DNA from 3 places in the Terribacillus aidingensis genome. Region 2 is predicted to be linked to each of the others. Evidence: riboswitches for the same ligand, from Rfam matches in the RefSeq annotation. Region 2 holds a riboswitch; each other region holds the start of a gene.

Region 1 (7,656 bases), 1.6 Mb from region 2:
GTTGGGAATGTCATTGTAAATCGTGCGGTTGCTGACTGTTTGGATTTTGCAGATGTAAGATCGATCAATGATGTTATCTTCCAAGTACAAGGCGGGAATTTCTCATTTGAAGCTGTTCAAAAAGGAAATGTGTTTTACCAGCGAGCGCGTGAACAGGAAAGAAGATTGGCAGAAAGGAATTTGAAGTCCTGGAGACAACAGCCTGCTGCGTATGCACTTTGGTACTTTAATCCATATGCACCATGTCCTCCAACATGGTATGGCCAGCCGTTTGCGGGTCAATTTAAAGACCATTGTTTTTATGAGCCGCAGGCTGGGACGTGTGATAGCGTTTATATGGGTTAACATGAATTGTGAAAAAGGGAATAACCTTATTATAAGGTGTTCCTTTTTTTATTTATCTAATTTAATACATATTATTACATTTAAACTATGGTAAGGTTATCCTATAATAATAATTATATTTTTTATAACTGCAGATTGAATGTGGTAATTGAAAAGAGGCTGATTAAACTGTTTCAAAAGTTGTTTGGTAAAAGTTCTAAGTCACAGAAATCAAATGTAAAATTGGAAAAGCCTAAAACTGAACCAAAAGCAAAGAAACCTAAAATAAATTCAACCAGAATTGGCGAACTTGGAGAGTATAAAATCAATATACAGCTTGATCAACTTCCTAAGGACAGCCGTTATTTAAGTGACGTATTAATCCCTAATTCTCGTGCTAAATCAGGATATTCACAAATTGATCACGTCATTTTTACTTCTAGGGCAATATTTGTAGTTGAAACAAAAAATTACGCCGGAACAATATATGGTGATCGAAATAGAGAGAAGTGGAGTGTGAATGGAAAGTTTCCGATGATGAATCCTTTCCATCAAAATTATGGACATGTCCAAGCACTAAAATCGATTCTATCACTAGAAGAGGAAACGAATATTGTTTCCATTGTCTCATTTACTAGAAGATGTACGTTTAAAGTGAATGAAGAACTGAGAAAAGTTCAATCGAATGATCTCATCGTTTATGATACGGAATTATCGGAGTACATAAACAGAAAAATGAATGTTTTAAGAGTGCAGAGCAATTCTCCTATATTATCTGATGAAGATATTTCACGTATGCACAGTATATTAAGTGAAAAGAACATAAAGGATCCTAATATTAGAAAAGAGCATATTGAAGCGTTGAAACAGAAGAAACATAAAGAGACATCTGCTGTACAGTCTACCAATGCCAAATGTTACATCTGTAATGTCGCAGTCTCTAAAAAGGTAGAGGCCTTCTGCAAGGCTAATCACAATCGATTTAGCGGGAAGGTCTATTGTTATGAACATCAAAGAGGATAGTGGGCTCGAGCAATGTTAGCAGTCGCCAAATATATAACTAGCTATAGTTAATTTTCTTGAACTGTTAAGTGGTTTTACTATATAGTATTAGTTAACAGAATATTCTCTTATCAAGAGAGGTGGAGGGACTGGCCCAATGAAGCCTCAGCAACAGACTATATGTACTGTGCTAATTCCAGACTAGATAAGAATCGGACTACATAATGTAGCAAACCTCTTCTTATTTAGGAGAGGTTTTTTGTGTTCTCTTAAACTATTTATATGAGGTGATAGTTTATGTCAAACGAATTGAATAAAGCGTTGGAAGTATTAAGAGAAAAGAAGTGGGTAGATCTGACGCATACATTTGGTCCTGAGTCTCCGCATTTCTCGGCATTCAATTCTGCAAAGTTCGAAACACTATTCTCCCATGATGATGGCTTCTTCGCCCAGAGCTTTACTTTTCCGGGACAATACGGTACGCATCTGGATGCACCGATCCACTTTGTGCGGGATACACGATATTTAGAAGAACTCGATCTGAAAGAATTGGTATTACCGCTTGTTGTAATTGATAAATCCAAAGAAGCTGCTGCAGATCATGACTATTCATTGTCTGTGGATGATATTCTCGCGTTTGAGTCAGAATATGGCAAGATTGAGCCAGACACGTTTGTTGCTTTACGCACGGACTGGAGCACACGCTGGCCAAACCAGCAACAGATGGATAATAAAGATGAACAGGGAAACAGTCATTCCCCTGGCTGGTCACTGGATAGTCTGAAATTCCTGTATGAAGAACGTAATATCAAAGCGGTAGGACATGAGACATTTGATACGGATGCTGCAGTCGATTTTCAGAAAAACGGTGCGTTGCTTGGTGAATATTATGTGCTGGAACAGGATTCCTATCAAGTGGAGCTGCTGACGAACTTGGATCAGCTGCCAGAAAAAGGTGCGTTCATCTTTAATATCGTTCCGAAAGCAGGAAAAGCGTCAGGATTTCCTGTTCGTTCATTTGCGGTATTGCCATAAAGTTGCTCTCGATATGATTAAGCTGTTTCCAATTCGGTTAATGGGTAAAATACTCACGAAAAGGAGGCGGCAGGATGGATAAGGAACAGAAGTTACCAGCTGTATTCAGTCAACTGGCAGAAAAGCTTCGAGACATAAGCCGAACAAGCAATCATTTAGATGAAAAGTTAAAGTCAGCTTATACAATAGTAGCAACCGATCACCCGCTGGTCAGAGCGGATGGAAGACATGATGATGCAAAAGGTATTCAGCAGCTGTTGAACTTGGCTGATCGAAAGAAGGGCATACATATTGTCTTTCCACCAGGACTTTACACACTGCGCCGTCCTTTACGTCTCAAGCCAAACACGTTCTTTGAGGCGGATGATAATTCTATATTCCGAAAAAAGCATCATGGACCGATGCTGCTGAATTTACGCAGGCGGAATCGAATGCGTGCTTATCGCGGCAATGGCAATCTGATCATTCGAGGCGGAACGTGGGATACAAACTACCCAGCCTACCGTGGCGGCACTAGCTTTGTGCTGGCGCATGCGGAGAATGTGATTATCGAACAGCTGCGGCTGGTGGAGCATGGCGGAGGGCATGCAATCGAATTGAATGCTGTACGTCATATCGAAGTGCGCCATTGTCAGTTCCTCGGCTATGATGACCGTGGGGGAAAGCGCACATACAGTGAAGCAATTCAGCTTGATTTAGCTAAAGCACGCAGGGTTTTCCCGTGGGGAGGATCTGTGTTCGACCAAACAACATGTCAGGATATTTGGGTTCATCACAATAGTTTTGGGCCGTCTGAGACAAAAGGAAGCTGGGGAAGGGCAATTGGATCACACTCTGCAACAGCAGACAGATGGCATGAACGTATTTTCGTGACAGACAATGTAATGAAGGAAACGCTCCAATGGGCTGTCCGTGCTTATTCATGGCGGAATGTTGTTCTTTACAATAATCGAATAGAATCATGCGGTGGTGGGATTGCTATTCATCCAAATCATGTAGACGGCAGAAATGACACGGACAGCAAGAACCGTCCTACTGGGCGCAGCAACCCTATCAAGAATTTCCTGGTCATACAGAACACCATCTGCGGCGGCGGAAATTATGCCTCAGCGATAAGGCTGAAAGGTGATGAGCAGTCACCTATAACTGGTGCATACCTGCGTGGTAATCATGTAGAATCTTATACCGGAAGAGGGGTTCTTGTTACAGGTACAGCGGACGAACGGAGCCGCTCCTTCTAGGTAGTCACCTTGATTATATATAGTTAATTAAATGTAAGTTTTCTGTATATTATGGAGAAAATATGCATATGGGAGTCGATACATGCTACACTTTTGTTGGAGGTGGCCTATGTATTTAGATGAGACGAAACGTTATCGGTTTATTGGATCCGTTCCTTTCGGGAAATACTTCATGGTCCGCATCTATGACCTGGAACTGCAACAGGAATATACATTATCTGATCGGCTTCTGAGTCAATATACAGATAAGCCCTTGAAGGAATTTTACCTTCAGATCAAGCGCAATATCTATGACCTGGAAGGTGATGAAAGTGGTACGGCCTCTGAGCTGGGTGATATGCAGCAGCGGTTGTTTGATTTTCTCGATGAAGAAGAGGAAGACGATGCTACACCTCTCCGCATGGACAATGTTATACCCTTCAGAAGACCTCGGTCTGAGGATCCCAAAGAAAAGTAGGGAATAGTATTAAGAGGCTGTGGATGCATGGATTCACAGCTTTTTGCCATTTTTAAGTTGCAATCTGCGTTTTCTTTGTTACATTTAAGGGTATAGCTGTTATTGGGTCTCTAACTGAAAATCTAATGAGGATGTTGCCGATGGATAAAGAGAATAATGTTGTCCTGTTCCCGGGTCTGAAGACGCGGCTGGAGCGGGAAGGGATGAAGGAGCTGCAGGAGAAGAATTATACCGATGCGATTGGGAAGTTTGAACAGCTCCTCGATTATGGTTACCGTCAGCCGGAAATTCTGACAGGGCGCCTGATATGTTTAATGGAGCTGGGCAGACATGAAGAGGCGGAAGAGATGTCCTTGCAGCTACTGGCTGCCAGGGATAAGGATTACCTGCAATACTTACATATTCATTTGACACTGCTGTTCCAGCTTGGGCGCTACGACGAAGTAGTGGAGCTGCTGGACGAGGTGTATGCAACAGAGAAAATACCGGCGCCGCTTAAGACATCGTTTGACCAGCTGCAGAAGGTAAGCCGTAAAATGGCAGAAGATAAAAGTCAAACGACTGCAGATCAGCTTATACATAATTTCGAAAAAGCACGCAAAGACCAGGATGTTGCCCTGCAATGGCAGCTCATCCAGAAATGCCATTCGTTTGATGTCAGTCCGCATGTACAGAAGATGGAAGCATTCCTGCTTGATGAGGAATCAGATCCGGTTGTACAGACTGCCGTACTGGAGTGGCTAGTCAAGCAGGAAATCGAATTCCCAGTCACGATACATAAGATGAAAGAAACGATGACAGTTGTCCCGGAAAAGCTGGCAACGGTCGATAAATCGGAAGGGATGGAACAGGTACTGCAGCATTTGCATCTTCTTGAGCAGCAGAATCCATCACTTTACGACCTGGTGTATAAGCTATTGCAACGTTATATGTATGTACGATATCCAATGGTTCCATCAGAAGAAGACGGTGCAGTTCTGGCTGCTGCGCTGCAGAAGCTGGCAAGCAGTTATCTGCAAATCGATCAGCCTGCTGTTACCGAGGAGGAAGCACAGAGAATCGCTTCCATGATGGAAGAGATCATTACATTGGAAGCGAAATATCTGACTGTCGCCGAGGAATGACAGAGTTCGTATCGTTAGTGTTGAAAGCGACTATGAATATGTTATAATAAGATGGTTGTAAACCAGTACTAGTTAATAACTTATATTATGCTAGAATTGAGAACGATTAACATGTAACAAACGATAGATGTTGGAGGGAATATTATGTCAGCAAAATTCGAAAGAACAGAAGGCAAGAACGAGGGTATCTTAACAATCACCCTATCTCCTGAGGAATTGGACGCAGCGCTTGATCAAGCGTTTCAAAAAGTAGTTAAACAAGTTCAGGTACCAGGTTTCCGTAAAGGAAGAGTACCACGTAAAATCTTCGAACAACGCTTCGGTGTAGAATCTTTGTACCAAGATGCGATTGATATCGTTCTTCCAGGTGCTTACATGAACGCTGTTGAAGAGACTGGCATCGAGCCTGTTGCACAGCCGGATGTAGATCTTGAGCAGATCGAACAAGGCAAAGAGCTTATCTTCAAAGCTACTGTAACTGTTAAACCAGAAGTAGAGCTTGGCGACTACAAAGGTCTTGAAGTAGAAGCAGAAGATACTACTGTGACTGACGAAGATGTTGAAAAAGAAATCGATGCACTTCGCAACAGACAAGCTGAATTGGTTGTCAAAGAAGAAGGTACTGCAGCAGAAGGCGACACAGTCGTTATCGATTTCGAAGGTTTCGTTGATGGCGAAGCATTCGAAGGCGGCAAAGCAGAAAACCATTCCTTGGAAATCGGTTCTGGCAGCTTCATCCCTGGATTCGAAGAACAGCTAGTAGGTAAAGAATCCGGCAGTGAGTCCGATATCAACGTGACATTCCCTGAAGAATATCATGCTGCGGAGCTTGCTGGTAAAGAAGCAGTCTTCAAAGTGAAAATCCATGAAATCAAAGCAAAGGAACTTCCTGAGCTTGATGATGAATTCGCAAAAGACGTAGACGAAGAAGTAGAATCTTTGGATGCGCTTCGTGAAAAAACGAAAAACCGTCTGCAAGAAGAAAAAACAAATGCAGCGGAAAACAACAAACGTGAGCAGCTGATCAACCTTGCTACTGATAACGCGAAAGTTGACGTTCCAGATGCAATGGTAGATACAGAGCTGGATCGCATGGTTCGTGAATTCGAACAACGCCTTCAAATGCAAGGCATGACTCTTGAAATGTACTCTCAGTTCTCCGGTCAGGACGAAGCTGCACTTCGCGAGCAAATGAAAGAAGATGCTGGCAAACGTGTGAAAACGAACTTGACACTTGAAGCGATCGCGCAAGCTGAAAACGTTGAAGTAACTGACGAAGACGTTAACGCTGAGCTTGAAAAAATGGCTGAAATGTACCAAACAGACAAAGAGCAATTGACTCAAATGCTTGGCGGCAACACAGACGCTATCAAAGATGATCTGAAGTTCCAAAAAGCTATCGATGTATTGGTAGACAACAGCAAAACTGCATAAGACATAATAGAAAAACAAGGCAGCAATCACTGTGCCTTGTTTTTCTAAAAAATAAAACGTATTTTCAGAAGGTATTGTTAACCCTTCTGTGGAATTACGTGCATGAACGGCTTTTTCGTTTACATATACTACATACATATGATTTGACTTTTACAAAAAAAACTCCATAATAAAACGTACCTCTTTTTTCGCGTATGCAGGATTTGCCAAATTGATTCGGAGAGAAATCTTCCTTTGCAGGGTTTACCTGCGTTCATTTAGCTAATACTGTTGGAAAAAGTGTTTTGCTTTTTAATACTGCTGTTATCTGATATGATTGGCTAAAGGAAGGCTGGGCGCATCCAGAATGTGTTTGATCTTTCGAGATATCATATATAGATATTACATTCGAGGGGTGAAATGATGTTTAAATTTAATGAAGAAAAAGGGCAGCTTAAATGCTCCTTCTGCGGCAAAAGCCAAGACCAAGTACGTAAATTAGTAGCCGGACCAGGCGTCTATATATGTGATGAGTGCATCGATTTGTGCACTGAAATCGTGGAAGAAGAACTTGGAAACGAAGAAGAAGTTGAGTTCAAAGAAATTCCGAAGCCACAGGAAATCCGCGATATCCTAAACGATTACGTCATCGGACAGGATAAAGCGAAGAAAAATCTTGCTGTAGCGGTTTACAACCACTACAAGCGTATCAATTCCGGTAAGAGTTCAGATGATGTGGAATTGTCTAAGAGTAATATTGCCATGATCGGACCGACTGGTAGTGGTAAGACATTACTAGCTCAAACATTGGCGCGTATCCTGAACGTACCATTCGCGATTGCGGATGCAACTTCTTTAACAGAAGCTGGTTATGTTGGGGAAGATGTAGAAAACATCTTGCTTAAATTGATTCAAGCTGCTGACTACGATGTTGAAAAAGCTGAAAAAGGTATCATCTACATTGATGAAATCGATAAAGTAGCACGTAAATCCGAAAACCCATCCATCACTCGTGATGTTTCCGGTGAAGGTGTGCAGCAGGCACTTCTTAAAATCCTGG
Region 2 (7,656 bases):
GATGCTATTATCAGCCTGCATTGTACAGAAAATGTAAGCGGTACCGTCAATTCGGCTCGTATAGCAAGGGATTCAATCGAGGGTGCCGAAGATAAAATCACCGTCATTGATACGAATACAGCTTCTATTGGAGTAGAAAATATCGTCATTAAAGTATGTGAACTAATGGAGCAAGGTAAGTCAATCCATGAATTGTTAGATGCAATTGAATATTACCGAACGCATGGGGAGCTGTATCTTACGATTAATGACCTTACTACACTAGTACGTACTGGGCGTATTTCAAAGACTGCATCAAGGATCGGAAATTTATTGCATATCAAGCCGATTATCGGTTTTGAAAATGCGAAATTAGAGGTTATGGGCAAAGTCCGTACGAAGAAGCGTCTGCTGAAATGGATGCTGGAAAGATTACGACACGATATAGAACAATCAGGAAAACAAGTTGTTCGCATTACACATGTGAATTCCATTGATCTTGCTACTGAGCTAAAGCATGCATTGGAAATATGCGGAGATAAGGTTGAAGTTTTTATCAGCAATGAAATCAGTTCCGTTATGGCAATTCATTTTGGCAGAGGCGGGGTTGGGGCAAGCTGGATGCCCGCTAATTATTCTGTTTAGCAAATTGCTTGTGATATTAATCAGTCGTATATATAAACCCTCGAACAATTTAATTGTTCGAGGGTTTTGTTATGCTGAATGAAGTTTTAGTATTAAGGCTGCTTTTCTGCACTCTTAAAAATAAAGAAGCCTATCTTCGTGAAAAGATAAAGTGTAAAGATGATTATTAGAGTCCTGCCTATAACATCACCATCAGTCATGTCAAAGCTATTTTGAAATAATAAACGACTATTAAAACAAAGATAAATTGCGATTAAAAGAGGAATAGCAATAAACAAAACAGCAATGACACGTCTGGCTTCCCAACTCATTATAATCAGTCCTCCCATATATGATCCTTTTCAATATCATAAAAAATCAGGTAAGTGATTCTTATACATAATCAGAGCATCTTTACTGGTTTTTAGAGTGTGTATTGTCTTAGTATTGGGTGTTGCGTAGATAATAGGATAATCTATTTCACCATATTCTTCATTAATTCGGAATGCTAATTGCTCTGCGCCCAGAGAAAATTCAGATTGTATACCGGGTTTGTTTCCGCGTGCATCCAAACGCAACCATCTATTTAAGTCTTTGATATACACTCCATTAAGTGCATGTATGCAATATCCTTTATCAGGTGTATCAAATAGCATCAATCTTTGGTAGCAAAATCCAGTGGGAACTCCTACTGATCTTAACATGGCAGCAAGCAAATTAGATTTTGCATAACAGATACCTTCTTTGTATGTAAGTACTTCTGATGCTCTGCAAGTCACCCGCTTGCTTTGAATATCCCATGAGTGCGCTATACTATCACGAACATAATGGAATACTGCTCTGACTTTTTCTATTTCGGACATTTGAGATGAAATCAGCTCACTAATCTTCTCTTTGATCAGAGGATGTGAGAAGTCTATTACATCTGATTCATTCAAGTAATCATTGTAAGAATGTTTCTCTGGTATAAGATTCAAGTATCTCCCTCCTGCCAATACATATGTATAAATATACCAATAAAATCAATTAGGTGGTTCATTAATTTTAATTGTGCTAAATCATTCTTATGCACATATTATGGTTCTCTAAAGCAATTTACATTTGTTAATCCGAGTAACCCGATAAGTTATATTGACAATCTAATCGTTGTCTGGTAAACTTTCTGAAAACTGTATATGTTTCTTATCTAGAGAGGTGGAGGGATATGGCCCTGTGAAACCTCAGCAGCAGGTCTGACAACAGATACTGTGCTAATTCCATCGGTTCATAGCCGGCAGATAAGATGAATAGAGGAAGCCTCTCGACGCATCTTGCACGAGAGGCTTTTGTATTTGTCCCTGCCTACAGAAAGGGGAAGGCAACATGTTTGAATTGATTCGGGAACTGTCCAAGTACAAAGGGTACAATCAGTCATTTGTTTCACAGATCGTCGATAAGATTACACCGTTCGCAGACGAGATGCACTTTGACAGTCGGGGGAACCTTATTGTCCGTAAATATGGAGAAAAGTATTCGCCGAAGATAACCTTGCTCGCTGAGGTAAAGGAAGAGATTTACGTGGTGACGTCGATAACGGAATCAGGTGCGCTTGTAGCGGATGCAAACTACTTCTCGCTCACCTATGCTCAGGGGCAGACTGTACAAGTGGAGACAAAGTATGGATTAGTGCAGGGCGTGATCATGGCAGGTGAAGCAGAGCAGCATGCAGCTGTGATCGACATCGGTGCGAACTCAGAAAATGATGCGCGTGAGATGGGCGTTGAGCCTGGTGATCATGTAACGCTTTTTGATGATTTTCTATATCTTGGGGACGAGGTAAGCGGAAGAGTCGTCGGGAAAGGGCTGGATAATAAAGTGGCGCCGGCAATTGCAATCAATCTTCTGCAGCAATGGAATACAGCTGAAGGGGAAATCACCATCATCTTCTTTCCGTTTCATAACAAAAAGCAACTTACCTATCAGCTCGAAGGAGAAGCAGCCTTTTTTATCGGATCCGTCCCTCGCCAAAGAATTGCCCATAAAAGCCGAGGAGCCATCGAATTAGGAAGCGGCGTTGCGATCAAAGTGGCAGACAAAACAATTCCAATCAATCAGACTTTGAAAAATCAGCTCGTCGATTTGGCCATTGCTCATGACATTCCATTTCAGTTGGAATTCCTATTCAGACATCGTTACAAAAAGCTATCCACTAAAATTCCGGTAGGCGTTTTGAATATCCCGATCGAGCATCTTGACCAGACAACTCAGGTCGTATCGGTAAAGGATCTTGAGGATACGAATCAGCTGATTCAAACCTATCTATGGAGAAGTAAAGAACTGCAATTTTAATAAATAAAAAACCTCGTACAGCGCCCTGGCAGTACGAGGTTTATTTTATTTCACTAATTCGAGAGACTTCTCGATTTTTTCTTTATCATGTTTCAATTGTTTGTCCACATCATGCGCATAGTACATGTCATTTTTGATCATGTAATCTGCGATTTTAGCGTGATTATCAATTGCTTGATCCAATTGTTTCTTCAAAACCTTTCGTACATCGGGAGATGCAGTTTCTGTCAGTGCAACCGCATAGGTTCTGACAGTGGCTTTAGCTGAAACCAGTAGTTCCGTCGCAATTAACTCATCACGCATTTTTCCTGCTGTCTTCAATTTTTCCGTGATACTCATTCCAATCACCTTCCTTTATTAAGATAGGACTTCCTGCAATTCCTTGATTGCTTTCTCTGAACTAGTTACATCATTATCCAGAATCATTCTCAAAGTGTCATCTTCGGCCAGGGATTGTAATGCATAGGATTTCACCAGGCAGCTCTGTTTCAGAGTAAGTACTTCGTGTACTTCCAACGTTTCATGAAGTGCTAATTTATTCTTTGCCATGTTAATCCTCCTCACGTGTTCTCTTACACGGTATAGATAGCCGGATTGAGCAGACAATAAACATCTTTTGATTGGAAAATGACACCATTTTACTAGGAAGTGGTGTATACTACAGTTAATTTTCAAGTAGGAGGCGGTTCAGTATGAAACATACTAAGACAGCATACAAGTCGCAAAGCAGGAGAGTCATAGCAATCAGCTAAAGGGGAGCTTTTATTGAAGCAAGCATTATTGATTATCGATGCACAGCAAGCACTAATTGAAGGAGGAGCAGGAGAGAGACCTGTTTATCGCAAAGAGAACCTGATTGAAAAAATCAACCTAGTCATCGACAAAGCGCAAACGGCAGACGCAGCCATTCTTTTCGTCCGTGATACAGATGTCTCCGAAGGGAAGGGCGCTGGATTCCAGATTCATCCGGATATTCAAGCACCGCCGGAAGCGCCCATCTTTGACAAGCAGGCAACAAATGCATTTTACGGAACAGGATTACTGGAGTTTGTAAAAGGTGAAGGATTTACCCATGTTGTTATCATGGGCTGTGAAACCCAGCATTGTATCGACACGGCAGTTCGTACTGCAACTGTACAAGGCATGGATGTAACACTCGTAGCAGATGGTCACTCAACAGCCGGTTCTGATGTTCTGACAGCAGAGCAAATCATCCAGCATCACAATCAGATTCTGCACGGTCACTATAATGTAGATCATTTCTCTGTCGTCCGGCAGGCTGAGGAAGATCTGTTCGTGCCGACACATGATACGTATCGGTAAGGACATATACGAATAAAAGAACGAGGCTATGCCTCGTTTCTTTTATTATAACTATAGGTTTGTCGGAAGAATGAGTTCTGCCCATAGCTACATTAGATTAACTCCAAGTCAGAGAATGATATGGCAAGTGAAAGGAAAAGAAAACCATTTAAAACAGCATTTTGTCTACGTTCACAAAACTGTAAAAGGAATATTGCGAATTTGTGAAAACGTTCACAAAAGTGAGCGCAATCTGATCTTTTCGCTTATACTACAAGTGTAGAAGGAAAAGCGCTAATCCATCTCAACATTATATGTGAAATGTTTAACAAACTATTTTCATGGATGGAGTGTGTAAGAAAATGATCATACAGTGGATTCGAAATAGTAAAGCAGCAGCGGCACTTTGGGCAGTAATCCGGATTTATCTAGGCTATAGCTGGTTAACAGGCGGACTTGGCAAACTGACCGGCGGCGGTTTTGATGCAAGTGGCTTCCTGCAAGGCGCTGTCGCGCAAGCCGGCGGAGATCATCCAGCGGTACAAGGCTGGTGGGCGGTCTTCCTAGAACAAGTCGCATTGCCTAACGCAGGGTTGTTCAGCTTCCTCGTCATGTGGGGAGAAATACTTGTCGGAATCGCACTTATTCTCGGCGTCTTTACCAACTTTGCAGCTCTAATGGGAATAACAATGAACTTCGCCTTCCTGTTCAGCGGAACCGTCAGCACAAACGCACAAATGGTCTTGCTTACTGTCTTCCTGCTAGTCGCAGGAGCTAATGCTGGACGGTACGGGCTCGATCGCTGGGTAATAGCATACCTAAGAAATCACTACCCAAAACATGCACCGAAAACGCCGACGAAGCCGATTGCTTCTTAAATATATAGAACCTACTGCAATAGGCAGTAGGTTTTTTCTATGGCATCTAAGCTGTCAGAGAATCCGGTACACCATTCATTGGAGTACGTATTAAGACATGAACAGTCTTGCATGGAAGTGATGGCTGTTAAGCTGTTCGGGATCTAAATAAACAATCTTGAAACTGCTTGAGATATAACTGTTATTCGTCATACGAAGATAGAGCTTGATTAATAGCTGTGTACGCTTGTCCGAACGATGCCGATGAAGAGATGTCACCCGCGTACTCCAACTGGTTTTTGGCATTTTGTGCGTGTGTTAAAGAACGAATCGCGTCTTGCAGCATAGTCCCTTTATCACCATATTGTTCTATAGCTGTTTCCAGCAATGTAATACTGCTAGTTAAATCATTTGAATCAGGATAGTCAAACGTTCTTTCTAAGTTGTCTTTTACTTGCTGCAGTATTTCTTTCATTCTGGACACTCCTTTATGATTAATCGAGGTTATTCTGCGCATAAATGCAAGGGTTATCCGAAGATAAAGAAATCCTGATCATTATCTGTTAGAGACATAAACGACTAATCTTGCCGTTGTGATGTATTGCCAAGACTTCCATTCTTGTATATTCTGGAAGTGGAGGTGATACCTGATGGCAAATGAGAGGAATGCTCATGCGTCAGAATTTGTAACAGCTCATGCAAAGCCTATTAGGAAAGGCGATACTTTGTGTGAGGAGTCTGTTTACTAATCGCCATTGTATCCTTTTCTGTCCGGGCTTTGCACTTATCTAAGCAATGAAAAAGATAAGGGAGCGAACAGAAAATGGATAAACGAAAAACTACAGAACAAGCATTCATCCGGAATGACCAATATAACTTCATCGCGCGGCAGGTGTCTCATATTATCAATGCCTATGCTACGGTAAACCATAGAGATACACTGGACGGGGTGAAACTCCACGCCTTCTCAAAAGTAGAAGCGATGCTGCCGGATATGACAAAAGCTCAACAAGTACTTCTTAACCGTCTCCTCGAATTGGAAGATGATCAAGCAGCAGAAGCATTTCTATCCGAGCTGAAGCAGTATGTCACTCCATTTCGGAAGGTATCGAAGAAAACGGTGGAGAAGCTATTTCCGAAAGCGAAAAAGCTCCAGATGCCTGATCTGGATGCACTGGATTATCAAAGATTGTCGTATATCGGATGGTTCGACACGCGAGCACATAAGCAGCACTTGATCGTAGAATATCAAGGCAAGCTCAAAGGCATTTCCGGTGTCTTTAATGAAAGCAGCACACAGGGCATCTGTGCATTATGTAACAGCCTTGATGATGTTGCCTTGTTCGTCACAAGGGTCAAGAGCGGGAAAGAGACCTATGTGAATAGAGGAAACTATATATGCAAGGACAGTCAAGCATGTAATGAAAAGCTGACGGATTTAAGGAAAGTAGATGCTTTTCTAGACAATCTGTTTCAGTAATAGAAAAGAGCAGACTTATCGGTCTGCTCTTTTTGCGTTGACATCTATCTGTGAAAAGATGAAGTGTGTAACAGTCATAGCATAGGAAGCGATTGAATCAATGAATTCCTCCACCTGAGCAAAATTCTCAAAACGCATCTTCAGGATAAAGCAGGCATTGCCGGCAATCCGGTAACAGAAATCCACATTATCCATTGTCTCGATAAGGGCTTTGAAACCCTTATAATTACCATTCTTCATCGTTGCTTCAATGATGCACTGGACAGGTTGGCCCAGCTTCTCATAATCAATTTCCAGTGTGTACTTCTTTATTACCCCGAAGGACTCCATCTGTTGCACACGTTCCTTTACAGAAGGTGAGGATAAATTAACCCGGCGTCCAAGTTCGCTCATGGATAGTCGGCTATTTGCCGTTAACTCCACAAGAATTCTTCTATCTGTATCATCTATTTTCATTATTTAAAGCACCCTCACTAAAGTCGTTAAGAAAAATAAGTTATAGTCGTTGATCGCGTTAATTTTTATATGTAAACAAGCGAAACGAATGCTTATATTTAATATACCTAAGGAGGTTAAGACATGGCAAGAATATCAAAGTCAAAATTCGGAAGAACAAGCTTTTCGAAATTATTAGGACATAACCTGGGAATCATGACAGCCTGGTCAGAACTAGCCGATATTTTAGAGAAAGATGCTAAGCTATCTAAAAACTTGAAGGAACAAGTAAGGCGTACTCTTGCTCAAAACAACGGATGCGATTATTGCAAAGCGAAAGGAAAACCGGATACAGATTTGTTTGATGAGAAGACATCTGTTGCAGTAGGGTTTGCTACAGTCTTTCAAGCCTGCGATAAAAGAGATGTTCCTGATTCGTCCTTTGCAATACTGAAAGAATATTTTTCTGAGGCCGAGATCAGTGAACTTTGTGCGTTCATCTGTTTTACGACTGCTCAGCAGTATTTTGGAGCGTTGATGAATCTGGAAGCGGAGGAGTAATGAAAAGACAATAGCCTATAATCTATCAAAATATTGCTATAATTTAATTGTTAAAACCTATGAAGGGGGCAATTATGATACAAATAACAC
Region 3 (7,656 bases), 1.6 Mb from region 2:
TATGTTGAAATTCGTTATGATAATAGTGCTGGTCATGAGCAGCAGGCGGTATATGAAGAAACAGGTACTGATACGTACGAGCGGCATGATGGAATGCCGGAAGAAGCAGAGAATCTGAAGAGGGAATATGAAGAAGAGTATAGATAAAGGAATCGGCGGGCTTCAGCAGAAGCCCGTCATTTTTGTGCTGTATGGATAAAGACGAGGTGATCTGTCCATTGTCCATTCTCAAAGATGAAACCTTTGCGAATGCATTCATAATGCATGCCAACGCTTTTGGCAAGTGCGATTGATTGCGGATTGTCCAGGTTGATATGAGCTTCAATCCGGTTATAGTGAAGCTGGGAAATCCCAATTTCCAGTGCCAATCGTACGGCTGTCTTACCGTAGCCTTTGCCCCAATGCTGATTATGGATCGTATATCCAATTCTTCCCCAATGGAAATCATCACGTGCCAGAGTGGAAAAATCGATCATCCCAAGGTGGATGCCATCTGTTAGCCGGAAAACAGCAAATATATAGGCTTTATCTTCTGCAGCGAGCTGCTGATGCTTGTCCACTAAATCGGAAAACCAAGAATCTGTACATTCTGTCATATCAAGCAGTCCAGGATCATGGGCATGCTGGGACAGCTTGCGCCGGCTGAAACCGCTGAACCATTTCGCATAATCCTCTTTACGGAGAGGTCGAACTGTAATGCCCTCAGCATATGCTTCGCAATCAAAAGTCATTGTGTGCTCCTCCTTTCCTCCACTATATCATCAAATTCCATGTTTGCCCCTGAACAGTTTGACCATACACATCAAGGGATAACTGCATAGCTTATAACTGTAAGGCGATAACAAAAAAAGAAGGAGGAATAACTGATGGGTGAAAAATGGGAAAAGAAATGCAAATACGAAGGAGGAAATCAAACTATGAGCTACTACAAACACGATCGTGAAGAAGAAGAATTTGAAGGTACAAACGTAGATAACGAATCTGAATCTGAAAGCAAATCCAAAAACTACAACACAGCTAAAGTCGTTAAAAGCGGCAACTCTTGGGTTTACGTGAAAACAAAAGCAGATGCTGAAGTAGAAGAAGAATTTGATCTGGATTTCGAAGATGACGACCATGACCACGATCACGATCATGGACACGACCACGGTAAAGGCCATGGCAAAGGCCACGGAAAAGGCCGCCGTCCAAGACGCAGACGCGGCGGTTCTTGCGGCAGAAGATAAGAAAGAATAAGGAAGGAGAATAAACATGAGCAATGTAAGAAAATATGAAAAAAACCCGTTCTCAACCAGCAGAAATGACAACCGTTCCCATGTTGCCCATAGCGGCAACTCTGATGTAGATGTGATTGTAGAAGTGAATACGATGCCGATTGCCTATGCTATGCTTTGCTCCCTGCGTGCAACAAACCAGTTATCACAGCATGAATTTGAAGATGCCATAAAAAAATTGAAAGATCTTGTGGATGAAGATCGCCGCCACATAGAAAATGACCCGAATACGGCTAAAATCTATCATATAGAATAGTGAAATAAAGGTAGCTCTCCCGCCAGGCCCCCAAGCCAAAAGCGGGATTGCTGCTAGAGCTATCTGCTGTATCGTATGAGAACAATCGCCCTAATGTTACTAGCCTGCTCATGTTCTTCTCCCAGCCAGCCTGAAAATGGGCTGGCTTTTTCACGTAGAAAAAAGCGCCCCCATGAGGGAGCACTTTTCTTACAAGGCAGCCGGACCTTGTTTTCCTGTATTGATATCAATTGTTTGCTGGATTGGATAGACGAATATCTTTCCGTCACCTGCTTTACCAGTATGGAGTGCGCTTTTAGCGGCTTTAATGACGTCATCGACTGGAACTGCACTGACGACGATTTCCACTTTTAGTCGATCAAATACATTCTGTACTTTCTTGACGCCCCGGTATAACTCCGTATAGCCTTCTTCCAAACCGCAGCCTTGCACATGGGAGAAAGTCATGCCAGATACTCCGATTTCAGCCATTTTCATTTTGAAAGCTTCAAGATCCGCTGAATTTCTAGTGATAATCTCAACCTTGAACATGTCACTCATATACCGTTCCTCCTTTTAATTAGTCCTGGTAAGCACGCTCGCCATGCATCGTGAGATCCAAGCCTTTTGCTTCTTCTTCATCAGTAGCTCGTGCTTTGAAGATAAGGTTGACGATTGTGATCAGGATGAATGTCACCACGCCGACGAAGGCAAATGTCGCGATGATGGCAACCACCTGTCTCCATAATAGATCAATACCGCCACCGTAGAAAAGACCATTGTGCTCCACGATTGCGTTAATGGAGTCGCTAGCGAACAAACCAGTTGCGATGCCGCCCCACGTACCGCCTACTGCATGCAGGCCGAAAGCATCCAGTGCGTCATCATAACCAAGCTTCTGTTTCAGCCAGCCGACACCCCAGAAGCAGACAAGGCCGCCGATGAAGCCTATTGGAATACTGGCAATCGGGGAAACGAAACCAGCAGCCGGAGTAATAGCTACAAGACCAGCAATTGCACCGGATACAGCTCCCAGTAGTGTTGGCTTTTTGTTGACGACCCATTCAATGATCATCCAGCCTAGTACACCAGCGGCAGCAGCAGTATTTGTATTGATGAAGGCATACATTGCTACATCATCGAAAGCAAGCTCACTGCCGACGTTGAACCCAAACCAGCCGAACCAAAGCAAAGCGCCGCCAATCAAGGTGAAGATCAGGTTATGCGGTGCTGTGGAACCAGCATTTTTTCGTTTGCCGATGACGATGGCAACAACCAAGCCTGCAAGACCGGAGGAAATGTGGACAACATTTCCGCCTGCGAAATCGAGTGCGCCCATTTCAGCTATCCAGCCGCCGCCCCATACCCAGTGTGCTAGCGGGGAGTAAACGATGAGGACCCATAGAACTGTAAAAAGAATAAATGCTGGGAAACGAATACGTTCTGCATAAGCGCCAGACACGATTGCAGTTGTCAGAATCGCGAATGTCATTTGGAACATCATGAATAAGTTGAATGGAATAGTGTGTCCTTCAGCCGGTTCGAAACCAACATTATTAAGTCCGAAGAAATCTAATCCTCCAATAATTCCGTTACCTGGTGAGAACGCCAATGAAAAGCCGATAATAATCCAGATAATCGATACGATTGCCATTGTCGTAAAGCTATGCATCGCTGTGCTCAGTACGTTCTTGCTTCTTACTAACCCGCCGTAAAAGAGTGCGAGTGCTGGTGTCATCAACCATACCAAGACAGTTGCGACAAACATGAATACCGTATTAGCCATATCCATCTTCTCTACCCCCTGTGAGTATCTTTATTGTTTGAAAATTTAAATCTTTTCTCATTATAAGTGCCAGACAAAAAAATGTAACAAACTTGTCAGGTTATCTTACGTGAATATTTCTGACCAACTTGTGTAAGTGTTTTCAGGGCTTTCGTCATGAAGTGTTACTTAAAATAGGACTGCATCTAAGAAAGATGGGAAATTTAGGGTGGTTTGTGCAGGTTGCTAGCGGGAATAGATAGTCAGCTGCGGAGAAGTGCTACATCGGGAGTTTGACAATAATTGTAAAGCATGATAAGATAGTTAACGTCTTCGATGTTTAAGTAACTTTATCGAAGATCATTGGCATTCTGCTATAGTTTTAATCAGAAGTACTTATTCAGACTGGAGCGGCCTAGGAGCCGTGAGGATGCAATAGAGGTAGGGATTGCATCGTTTAAGTGTAAACTACCATGTGGAACAAGTACCGCGGCAGGAGGATGTATTAGGTATCCTCTACTTACAATAGAAAAGTTACATTTTAGCCCCGCATTGGCATTAGCTGATGCGGGGCGTCCAAATTTCCAGGGATATTTATAACGTAAATGGAAATTTCAGAATTTATAGTTGACTCATAAAATAACACATGCTACAATCCTGTTAACAAATAAATAGCAAGCTCTTATCAAGAGAGGCGGAGGGACTGGCCCGACGATGCCCGGCAACCTGCAAGCAGAAATGCTTATAAGGTGCTAATTCCTGAAAGTGCGTATGCACTTTAGAGATGAGAGAGACAAGTCGGTACATATTGCCACCCTGTCCTCTCAGGGTGGCTTTTTTATTTGAGGGGAGGAAGCGTACGGAACATGAAGTCACAACAGTTATACCAAACCGGCAAACTTCTCATCGGGGATTTCGAGCTTGAATCAGGTCATATCCTTTCAAAGGTAGAGGTTGCTTATGAAAAAAGCGGTCCTGAATCGGGAGAAACGGTGCTGGTCTGCCATGCTCTGACAGGGGATCAGTTTGCGGCCGGCACCAGTGCAGATCCAGGCTGGTGGAGCGGATTGCTGCAGCCCGGAGGTTTTATCGACACCGACCGGTATCAGATAATTACATTCAATGTGCTTGGCGGATGCAACGGGACAACAAGTGCCTTATCAATAGATCCAATTTCGGGAGAGAGGTACGCATCGGCATTTCCTGCTATCACGATTCGTGACATGGTTTCGGTTCAGCGCACTGCGTTGGAGAAGCTAGGAATCTCTCATTTGAGGGCTGTGATCGGCGGATCATTAGGAGGGATGCAAGTGCTGGAATGGGGTGTCATGTACCCGGATTTTATGGATGTACTAATCCCCCTTGCAGCAACTCCTTTTGTGAGTGACTATGCGATTGCCTATAATCACTTGGCCAAGACAGCTATCACATCTGATCCGAATTGGAACAATGGTAATTACACAGCAGACAAATTACCTGCAGCAGGTCTTGGACTTGCACGGATGGTAGGAATGCTTACTTACCGTTCTGATCATCAATATAATGAGCGCTTCCGACGCGCTGCATCCCAAAGGGACGATGCAGCATATGAGGTGGAATCATACTTGAACTACCAAGGAGAGAAGCTCGTCAATCGTTTTGATGCCAACTGTTACATGACATTACTGGAGGCTATGAACAGCCATGATATCGGAAGGGGCAGAGGTGGCTGGCAGTCTGCTGCCCAAAGTATAAAAGCGATTGTACTGTCGTTCGGCTTCTCGAGGGATCTGCTGTTCCCTCCGGAAGAGATTAGCCGCTTTGCGGCAGAAGTTCCAGGTGCGCGCCATGTAGATGTAACAACAATATATGGACATGATGGCTTTTTGCTTGAATTTGAGAAGTGGGGACATCATATCCGTCATTTGCTTCAGCAACCTATAAAAATTTCATAATAGCTTATCAAGAGAGGCGGAGGGACTGGTCCGATGATGCCCGGCAACCTGCAAGCAGCAATGCTTGGAAGGTGCTACTTCCAGCAAACAAAGAGTTTGAGAGATAAGAAGTTCCATGCTTATGCAGCAGCTTCTTACGAGAAGCTGTTTTTTCATTTATAAATAATTGGAGGAATGACAAAATGACAGATCAAGTTTATAAAGCAGAGACATTAGCATTACACGGCGGGCAAGCACCAGATCCGACAACAGGTTCAAGAGCGGTGCCGCTTTATCAAACAACTTCTTACCTTTTCCATGATACAGATCATGCAGAGCGCCTATTCGCCTTGGATGAGCCTGGTAACATATATTCCCGTATTGGTAACCCTACCGTCGATGTATTGGAAAAACGGATTGCATTGCTGGAAGACGGCGTTGCAGCAGTCGGTGTTGCGTCTGGTATGGCAGCAATCAGCTACAGCATTCTCAATCTGGCAGGCGCTGGAGACGAAATCGTAGCAGCGACCAATCTGTATGGCGGAACGTACAATCTTTTCCACACGACACTGCCACGCTACGGAATCAACGTTAAATTCGTCGATCCGACCGATCCGGAAGCTTTCCGCGCAGCAATTACAGACAAAACGAAGGCTGTATTTGCTGAAATCATCGGGAATCCGAGTCTGCATGTACTAGACGTGGAAGCAGTAGCAGCAGTGGCTCACGATGCTGGTATTCCTCTAATCGTCGACAGTACGTTTGCTACACCGATTTTGAGCAAACCGATTACACTTGGTGCTGATATTGTCGTCCATAGTGCGACAAAGTGGATTGGCGGTCATGGTACTTCTATAGGAGGGTTGATTGTAGACGGAGGCAGGTTTGATTGGAATTCACCGAAATTTCCGACATTTACAGAACCTGATCCAAGCTACAACGGCATCCGCTATGCATTTGATTTTGGCACACTCGCTTTCAGCACGAAATTGCGTGTGCAATTGCTTCGCGATTTAGGCGCTGCGCTAAGCCCGTTTAATGCATGGCAGCTGATTCAGGGGCTGGAAACGTTGCACTTGCGCGTTGAACGCCATGTCCAAAATGCAGAAAAGCTGGCAAGCTATCTGGAACAGCATCCGGCAGTTGATTGGGTTGCTTACCCTGGGCTCAGCAGCCATCCATCGTATGAAATAGGTAAGAGAGTGCTTCCGAACGGTGCTGGTTCGATTGTCAACTTCGGTATCAAAGGCGGCAGAAAAGCTGGTGCTACTTTGATCAACAATGTTGCGCTATGGTCACACGTTGCCAATGTCGGGGATGCCAAATCATTGATTATTCATCCTGCGTCAACAACACATCTACAGCTGGATGCGGAAGGTCTCGCTGCTACAGGAGTAAAAGAAGAATTGGTACGTCTATCTGTTGGAATCGAGTCAGTAGATGATCTTATCCACGATTTAGACCGTGCCTTGGAAAAAGCGACGGGAATCCGTTCCGAGTCAAGGAAAATCGTTATCAATGATGAAGCCGTCATCCGGGAAGCACTCGGCAGTGCGACAGATGCGACAGGCCGTCAGAAAACTATTGCAGTAGTGGGCTTGAGCAGTAAGGAACAGCGTCCAAGTAATCGTTTGGCACGGAAGATGCAGCGACTCGGATACAAAATCATCCCTGTTAATCCTGCCGAAACGAGTGTATTGGGAGAAAAAGCTTATCCTGATTTGACAAGCGTACCGGAGAAAATCGATATCGCTCAGATTTTCCGCAGTCCTGAAGCAGCTGTGGAACTCGCTAAAGAAGCGGCGGAAGTTCGTCCGGAAATCTTCTGGCTCCAAGAAGGTGTCGTGTCGCAGGAAGCCGCAGCTATTGCAAGAGAAGCAGGATTGGAAGTCGTTCACAATCGCTGCACATACAAAGAAGCACAACGCTTGCGCGGTTCGATCAGCACGTATGCCTGTGAACTGGATAACAAAGGAGTAACGATTGATGAATAAGATTCCCCTTATAGATAAAAGAAGTTTACTAGCTTTACTTAGTTTAGTTGTCATCGTCTTTCTGGCAGCTTGCGGAAACTCCAGCAGTGCATCAGGTGAACTAAAACAAATTCGCTTGGATTATGCCTACTACTCCCCAGCAAGTCTGGTGATAAAGAATAAAGGATGGGCAGAAGAAGCATTCAAGGATTCTGACATCGAAGTAACTTGGACACTAAGCCAAGGATCTAATAAAGCACTGGAATTTTTGAACAGTAACAGCGTTGATTTCGGCTCTACAGCAGGAAGTGCCGCCTTGCTTGCCAAGGCGAATGGCAATCCGATTCAAGGTATATATCTGGCATCAAAACCAGAATGGACAGCATTGGTTGCTGCTAAGGACAGCGATATCCAAGAACCAGCAGATTTGAAAGGGAAGAAAGTCGCCGCAACTGTCGGGACTGATCCGTATATCTTCCTTCAGCGTTCTTTGCAG

What was found. A riboswitch is a leader RNA that binds a small molecule or an ion and turns the genes downstream of it on or off. The one in region 2 is predicted to bind S-adenosylmethionine.
Region 1: another riboswitch for S-adenosylmethionine. It lies ahead of ABXS78_RS11200 (cyclase family protein); the one in region 2 lies ahead of ABXS78_RS02740 (hypothetical protein).
Region 3: another riboswitch for S-adenosylmethionine. It lies ahead of metX (homoserine O-acetyltransferase); the one in region 2 lies ahead of ABXS78_RS02740 (hypothetical protein).

Annotation. Positions count from the first base shown of each region.
Region 1 covers NZ_CP159996.1:2,106,761-2,114,416, reverse strand. The annotation lists gene ABXS78_RS11210 (cell wall hydrolase) at 1-345, shown strand, start outside; gene ABXS78_RS11205 (nuclease-related domain-containing protein) at 487-1,347, shown strand; SAM riboswitch class I at 1,452-1,538, shown strand; gene ABXS78_RS11200 (cyclase family protein) at 1,624-2,361, shown strand; gene ABXS78_RS11195 (hypothetical protein) at 2,436-3,602, shown strand; gene ABXS78_RS11190 (hypothetical protein) at 3,712-4,059, shown strand; gene ABXS78_RS11185 (DUF3196 family protein) at 4,200-5,183, shown strand; gene tig (trigger factor) at 5,328-6,617, shown strand; gene clpX (ATP-dependent protease ATP-binding subunit ClpX) at 7,020-7,656, shown strand, end outside.
Region 2 covers NZ_CP159996.1:486,210-493,865, forward strand. The annotation lists gene ABXS78_RS02730 (DegV family protein) at 1-624, shown strand, start outside; gene ABXS78_RS02735 (transglutaminase family protein) at 972-1,580, opposite strand; SAM riboswitch class I at 1,783-1,887, shown strand; gene ABXS78_RS02740 (hypothetical protein) at 1,966-2,931, shown strand; gene ABXS78_RS02745 (spore coat protein) at 2,977-3,270, opposite strand; gene ABXS78_RS02750 (spore coat protein) at 3,289-3,480, opposite strand; gene ABXS78_RS02755 (cysteine hydrolase family protein) at 3,697-4,254, shown strand; gene ABXS78_RS02760 (DoxX family protein) at 4,596-5,111, shown strand; gene ABXS78_RS02765 (hypothetical protein) at 5,293-5,565, opposite strand; gene ABXS78_RS02770 (FusB/FusC family EF-G-binding protein) at 5,914-6,570, shown strand; gene ABXS78_RS02775 (Lrp/AsnC family transcriptional regulator) at 6,586-7,026, opposite strand; gene ABXS78_RS02780 (carboxymuconolactone decarboxylase family protein) at 7,150-7,566, shown strand; gene ABXS78_RS02785 (GNAT family N-acetyltransferase) at 7,641-7,656, shown strand, end outside.
Region 3 covers NZ_CP159996.1:2,456,947-2,464,602, reverse strand. The annotation lists gene ABXS78_RS13025 (hypothetical protein) at 1-147, shown strand, start outside; gene ABXS78_RS13020 (GNAT family N-acetyltransferase) at 177-731, opposite strand; gene ABXS78_RS13015 (hypothetical protein) at 918-1,226, shown strand; gene ABXS78_RS13010 (hypothetical protein) at 1,252-1,530, shown strand; gene ABXS78_RS13005 (P-II family nitrogen regulator) at 1,720-2,070, opposite strand; gene ABXS78_RS13000 (ammonium transporter) at 2,090-3,301, opposite strand; SAM riboswitch class I at 3,954-4,065, shown strand; gene metX (homoserine O-acetyltransferase) at 4,141-5,208, shown strand; SAM riboswitch class I at 5,210-5,318, shown strand; gene ABXS78_RS12990 (PLP-dependent aspartate aminotransferase family protein) at 5,391-7,181, shown strand; gene ABXS78_RS12985 (aliphatic sulfonate ABC transporter substrate-binding protein) at 7,174-7,656, shown strand, end outside.